Regions from separate parts of the Halomonas sp. AOP30-A1-24 genome, predicted to be linked through region 2. Evidence: riboswitches for the same ligand, from Rfam matches in the RefSeq annotation. Region 2 holds a riboswitch; each other region holds the start of a gene.
What was found. Region 2 has a riboswitch for thiamine pyrophosphate ahead of ACT3TJ_RS04395 (sodium:solute symporter). Riboswitches for the same ligand answer to the same signal wherever they lie in the genome.
Positions count from the first base shown of each region.

Region 1 (2,248 bases), on a different contig from region 2:
GCCCGCTTTATGAACGTTACATCGTGCTCATCAAACCATGCCTGGGCCGCTTCCAAGTCCGGTACGCTAAAGCAGATATGTCCAAAGCCCTGCGGTTCGGCATTGCCATCGTGGTAGGCAAAATCGTCCTGGTCTTCGGTGCCCCAGTTATGGGTAAGTTCTAACAGCCCCTTTTGGCTGAAGGTCCAGGCCGTACGCGCCTGGGTATCTTCCGGCACCTGGTCGCTGGCTTCCAGGTTCGCCAGAAAGTAGAGCGAAAACTGCATCTCTTCGAAATCCAGCCGACGCAGTACCTGCATGCCAAATACCTGGGAGTAAAAGGCCAATGAACGCTCGGGGTCTTTCGCCCGCAGCATCGTATGGTTTAAGCGAAACCCTTGGGTTTGCGCAGGGGCCGGACGAACGCCTTTATGCTGTTCACCTTGCAAAGTCATCTTGGGCTCCTTGTGGGGAATTATGCTGTTAAATGAATTGATTGAGCGGTTATCTTTGACAAAAACCATACCGTGTACAAGCCTATCTCTAACCGTTTCACACCGCATGATACCGTTGTGATGACATACCATGAGGGCAGAACAGCCATTATTCCAGCCCCGCTTACCCTACCGGCCTCCCCTTACACATCGCCTGCGCTTTACAGCACCGCCCAAGGCAAGGATAGTAGCCTGACGACAGGGGCGCTTGAGACGCTCAAGCTGAGATGCACCCTTAGAACCTGAACCGGATAATACCGGCGTAGGAAGTCGCGGTGTCATCACACCCGATCTACGCTGTGAGGTGGCCATGACATCACTCCCGCTGAGCGACGCGCTTTCCGCTGTACAACGCACCACGCCGTTAGTGCACTGTATTACCAATTTTGTAGCGATGAACAGCACAGCTAACTGCCTGCTGGCTGTCGGCGCTTCCCCTGCCATGCTGCATTCAACTGAGGAAGTCGCTGAGTTTACTCGCTTGGCCGGGGCACTTTCGATCAATATCGGCACGCCTTCACCACACTGGGCAGAAGGTATGCAACTTGCCGCCAGAACGGCCAACGAGAGCAATACGCCTTGGGTATTGGACCCGGTTGCGGTGGGCGCCACTTACTACCGTCAAACGCTTTCACAAACGCTATTGGCTTTTAAGCCCAGCGTGATCCGTGGCAATACCTCAGAAATCATGACGCTTTCCGGCTTGACCCACGCGGGCCGAGGAGTGGATGCCACAGCCTCTACGGATGAAGCGCGTGAGGCTGCCATAAACCTCGCCAAGCAGCAACGCTGTGTTGTCGCGATGACCGGCGTTCAGGATTTTATTACCGATGGCACTCAGCACTGGCGTCTGAGCGGCGGGCACGCGCTTATGCCGCGTGTCACTACGCTTGGCTGTGCGTTAAGTGCCACCGTTGCCGCCTTTGTAGCGGCCAGCCCCGAAGCTCCCTTGAACGCCACGTTAGCCGCACTTACAAGCTTTGCTATCGCGGGTAGCCGCGCTGGACAACAGGCGGCAGGCCCGGGTAGTTTTCAGGTAGCCCTGTTGGACGCCTTGTATCAGCTAACACCTACAGACGTCCGTCAGTTTACCGGGCTGGAGGAAGGCTAATGCGTTTTGATCTTTCGCTTTATCTGGTCACTGACGCTCAACTCTGTAAAGCCGCAGGGCTAGAGCGCACCGTGATTGAGGCCGTCAAAGGGGGCGTCAGCTTTGTTCAACTGCGCGATAAACACGCAAGCGATACCGACATGATTGAACAGGCCAAGCGTTTGAAAGCCGCCCTGGCGGGTAGCGGGGTACCGCTGGTGATTAATGACCGCTTGAACGTTGCCTTGCAAAGCGGCGCCGATGGGCTGCATGTCGGCCAAAGCGATACAGCGGTTCAAGAGGCACGGGCAGCCATGGGGCCAGAGGCAATTATCGGGCTTTCGATTAATACGCTTGAGCAGCTTCACGCAGCCCCCGTGGCCCTGCTCGACTACGTGGGCCTGGGCCCGGTGTTTACCACCCAAAGCAAGCAGGACCATGCTAAACCGTTGGGGTTTGAAGGCCTGGCTCAATTAGCCGCGGCCTGCACCTTGCCAAGCGTGGCCATTGGCGGGCTCAAGGCTGAACACGCCCAGCAGGTCGTTGCAGCCGGTGCCAATGGCTTGGCGGTTATCTCCGCCATTTGTGGCCAGCCTGACCCTTACCAGGCCGCACGGGCGTTGGCTCGGCCATGAACCAGCTCGACCATATTGCCGCTTTTGTCAAAGTTGCCGAGCTTGGCAGC
Region 1 covers NZ_JBQSXL010000001.1:123,136-125,383, forward strand. Annotated here, with positions in the region: gene gloA (lactoylglutathione lyase) at 1-434, opposite strand, end outside; TPP riboswitch at 664-759, shown strand; gene thiM (hydroxyethylthiazole kinase) at 784-1,584, shown strand; gene thiE (thiamine phosphate synthase) at 1,584-2,198, shown strand; gene ACT3TJ_RS00560 (LysR family transcriptional regulator) at 2,195-2,248, shown strand, end outside.
Region 1: another riboswitch for thiamine pyrophosphate. It lies ahead of thiM (hydroxyethylthiazole kinase); the one in region 2 lies ahead of ACT3TJ_RS04395 (sodium:solute symporter).

Region 2 (2,248 bases):
GGAAGCTAACAACGCACCTAGAAACGGCGCTAGTGTGGGTACACTGTTCGGAAAGCTTGCCGCCATTATCCCTTCGCTTATGCTGGCGTGGCTCATCCACCCAGGCAAGATCGCACCCAATAGACCCGCCATGCCGCCACCGATAGCCGCAAGAGGCGTCATGCGCCGCCACAAGCCCAGCAGCACGGGCACCACGGTTGCAGCGCAGACTAAATCAGCGATTAAAAAAAGACGTAAAACAGACACACCCTGAAGTGCGACAACCACGACAGGCACCATAAGCAAAACGGTCATCCAACGTGTGAGCGCGATAGAAACGCTTGGCTGTTCACTGCGCGACACGATCAGTGAGGCAATACCGCTTTGTAGCGTATCTACGCTGGACGCCACCAATGTAACGGCAAGCACTAGTGCCGTTATAGCTAGCCAGGGTGGCGCGTTATTGAGCAGTGCAAAAAAAGGCATGGGCGGTTCGCCCAGCGGAACACCGTTCATGGCAGCAAGCATACCCAAACCGCCAATCACCATAACGATCATGACCGTGGCGCCCCCTCCTGCCCAAGCCCCGCGGGCCAAACTTTGGTCATCACGTGCCGCCCATACCCGCTGCCAGTAGCCCTGGTGAAACAAGTTCGCTGCGGTAACCGCGATGACAAGCGTTAGTGCCACACTAAGCGCATCAGAAGTGGCGATAGAGGGCCATGTCGCACTGCTCGGCATGGCAGGCAAGTGCCAAAGGGTGACACTGGAAACCACCACTAACAGTGCAAGCAGCAACCATGCCTGCCAACGGTCAGTGGCCAGGCTTGCGCGCAGCCCACCGCTTACCGTGTAAAGCAACGTAGTGAGCGTTACTCCAATAATCACCCAGCTCGACGGAACATCAGAAAGCAGCGAGGTGATCGCTCCAATAGCGGTTAATTCAGCGGCTAAAAAGCAGGCCATATACACCACGGAAACCAGCGTTACCCAGTGGCGTACGCCGCGCCCATAGCACGCCTCGGCAAACTCAGCGATGCTCCGCCCCTCAGGGAGAGCCCGGCGTATAGACGGACCATAAAAGCCAAGGACGATAAAAGGCAGTGAGGAGCCAAGGGCATAGCCTGCCAAGGCCAATGGGCCAATAAAAGCGCCAATTTCTGGCGGCGCAAACAAAATCCAGGCCCCCATACCAGATGCAACAAAAGAGAGCCCTAGCGTGGTGCTGGTTTGTGAATTACGAGCGGTTACAAAGTCATCCAATGAGCCTTTACGCCCACGGGCTTTAAGGCCTAAAAATGCAAAGCAACAGAGCGCCGCGCCCAGCACGGCTGACGTTAGGTATGGCATGTCGCACTTCCTCCGCCGGTACTAACCGGTTCAGGTTCCAGGGTCTGCGTCATAGCATTCTCAGCCACGCAACGTGGCTCCCCTGGCGACAGTGAATTGAGAGCGTATCCTGATGTAAAGCGAGCTAACCGCCAAAATGAGCAGCTACTCGCGCCGTATCCTAGCCGCTAAATAGCTAACAGGAAAACGGTTTACTTCTGCTATTCATTCGCTACAACGTTGTCTAGACTAACAAAAGCTGCTGTACACTGAGTCAAAGCATTACAAAATAAAAGTAGCTTACCGCCATTAGTGTTATAAAACATTAGTGTTACAAGCGTCGCACAGGAGAATAAGCGACGCGCTTACAGGAAACCAATATGTCATACACCGAAGCCAAGGAGCATACGCAAGGGCGGCTCAATACTCTGTTTGCTGACCCCTACCGTGCGTTTGAAAACAATACCGATGAGCGCCAGCTTCACGTTCGCGTAATGCTTTATATGCTACTGGCCCGCCCCATGTCACGAGGAGACATGACGCTACGCGTGATCCATGGCTGGGAGAACGGTAGCTGCGAGCCTGGCGACTTACAGCATGCTGACTACGTTTTAAATACGCTAGATGATGTAAAGCGCGCGGTAAAAGACTTCGACCAGGCCACGAAGCAAAACGCTCCGCTACCCTCTGAAGACCCTGCCATTTTGGCGATGCCTTTAGCAAATGTGATCGCCGATGCCAAAGCCGAAGGGCAAGCGGTCACCGACGATATACCCAAAACGCCCGCACGCTGGTCTGCGCTTGAAGGCGGCTTGGCACTTTATACGCTTTTTAAAATGTATCACCGGTTGGTGTATGGCGAGGACGATGTCTACCGCTGCTCCCAATGCCAAACGGCCTTAGGCCCGCGTGAAATTCATGAATTTCATCTAGAGGAGAG
Region 2 covers NZ_JBQSXL010000005.1:108,707-110,954, forward strand. Annotated here, with positions in the region: gene ACT3TJ_RS04395 (sodium:solute symporter) at 1-1,329, opposite strand, end outside; TPP riboswitch at 1,319-1,423, opposite strand; gene ACT3TJ_RS04400 (hypothetical protein) at 1,689-2,248, shown strand, end outside.

Region 3 (2,248 bases), on a different contig from region 2:
TCACTTTCGCGAAAAAGCTCGATCTCTAAACCGCCGCAAAGGGCTTCTACTGCATCCTTCGAGTGAAAGCTCATTGTTGGATGCTTGGCCCAATCATGCCGGTTACCGAAGAGGTGCCCGACAAATAACCCTCCCGGCTCAAGCGCTGAAAGGATCATGTTCCACAGTATGGAAAAGTACGTTGGCTCGCAGAACGGTAGGCTTAGCCCGGCGTGGATCAGGGCAGACGATGGCAGGCCTTTCAATTCCTCGAAACACGACGTCATCACCGTCAAATCAGCGCCGAGTAATTTAGGTTTTAGTGTTTCAACTCGCGCAATGGCATTGGGCGCTTTGTCGATCGCCAAGACCTTCCACCCTGACGTCAGCAGTAGTGCGGTTTCAATGCCGCCTCCACATCCTAAATCGATAGCATGGCCGTTACCTTTGGCTAAGCACTCATCCCCCAAGGCGCGGCGTAATAGCGGTGAGGCGGCTCGCGTTTGATTGGCGCAATAGAAAGCTTCCCAGCCCGTTTTGTTATCGGTGGTCAATGTCAGTACTTCCTGATCGCATCACGCTGTAATGATGAGTATTAATCGTCATAATCAATTCAAATTAACACGTAGCACCGTCGTCCGCCCCCTTGCATCTCCCTCCACCGCCACCTAGACTCGCTGAGTTGAATGCTTGACGGGGTGCCGGTGAATCCGGCTGAGATGGCGCAGGGCGTAGCAATTTTGCTGCCAAGCGCTGGTCCCGCTGAACCTGATCCGGCTAATGCGCTGCTTTTGATGTAGCGCGGGTACCGGCGTAGGGATCAAGCGATGGCGCCGGCTAGCTCTCTCCCACAATCGCTCGCCACCCTTCCGTGCCATTTCCTCGATCTTTTCGCCTGCCCTTCGGATCACCACCACCGGAGGATGTATGGGCTACCGCTTTACTGATTTAACCACTGCCTGCCATGACGATTGGCGCGCCTACATTGAGCACGACTTTGTGCGCCAGCTGGGCAACGCTACGCTGCCTGAAGCGTCATTTCGCCACTACCTGAAGCAGGATTATCTGTTTCTGATTCACTTCGCTCGCGCCTATGCGTTGGCCGCCTACAAAAGCCCTACGCTTGCCGATTTGCGCCAAGCCCATGAAGGTTTAAAAACCATTGTGGATGTGGAACTGGGCTTGCACGTGGGGTTTTGTAGCGAGTGGGGTATTTCCGAGGAGGCACTTGCCGAGCTACAAGAAGCTCGGGCGACCATGGCCTACACCCGCTACGTGCTGGATACCGGCAACCGTGGCGACCTGCTGGATTTACACGTGGCACTTGCCCCTTGCCTGGTGGGCTATGGCGAGATTGCCAACTGGCTGAACGCGCAATCCTCCACAGTGCGTGGCGGCGATAACCCGTTCGATGCCTGGATAGCGATGTACGAAAGCGAGGAGTTTCAGGCGGCCATGCAAGCCGAGCTTGAATGGCTGGATGCTCGCCTCGCCGACGTCCCCCCTGCCCGCTTTAATGAGCTCAGCAAAATTTTCCGCGATGCCACGCGTTTGGAAATCGACTTCTGGCAGATGGGCCTAGACCTTTCCCATTAATTCCAATAACAAGGATATAACCGTGAACAAAACCGTTACCCAGAAGACAGCCCGCTTTCTAGCCGAAACCGCCCAGGTCGATGCCGCCGCGATTTCCCCACTACCCGGTTCACGCAAGGTGTATCTTGAAGGCTCGCGCCCGGATATCCGCGTGCCGTTTCGGGAAATCAGTCTCTCGCCGACCAAAACGACTAGCGTGGATGAACATAACCCGCCGCTGCTGGTGTACGACACCTCTGGCCCCTACACCGACCCCAACGCTCAGATTGATCTACGCCGTGGGCTTCCCGCGCTTCGCCGGGCGTGGATTGAGGAGCGCGACGACACCGAGTTTTTAGAAGGCCATACGTCTGAGTACGGCAAACGCCGCGCCAACGACCCCATGCTGGCCCAGCTGCGCTTTGATTTGAAACGCACGCCGCGCCGGGCAAAAGAAGGCAAGAACGTTACCCAGTTGCACTATGCCCGCCAAGGGATTATCACGCCGGAAATGGAGTTTATCGCCCTGCGCGAGAATCAACGCCGCCAAGCGCTGGGCAATGCCGAGGTGGAGCGAATTTTGGGCCACCAGCATCGCGGCCAGAGCTTCGGCGCCAGCATCCCAGAAGAAATTACGCCGGAGTTTGTGCGCGATGAAGTTGCTCGTGGGCGGGCGATTATCCCCAATAACATC
Region 3 covers NZ_JBQSXL010000010.1:481-2,728, forward strand. Annotated here, with positions in the region: gene ACT3TJ_RS07435 (methyltransferase domain-containing protein) at 1-533, opposite strand, end outside; TPP riboswitch at 664-816, shown strand; gene tenA (thiaminase II) at 907-1,575, shown strand; gene thiC (phosphomethylpyrimidine synthase ThiC) at 1,598-2,248, shown strand, end outside.
Region 3: another riboswitch for thiamine pyrophosphate. It lies ahead of tenA (thiaminase II); the one in region 2 lies ahead of ACT3TJ_RS04395 (sodium:solute symporter).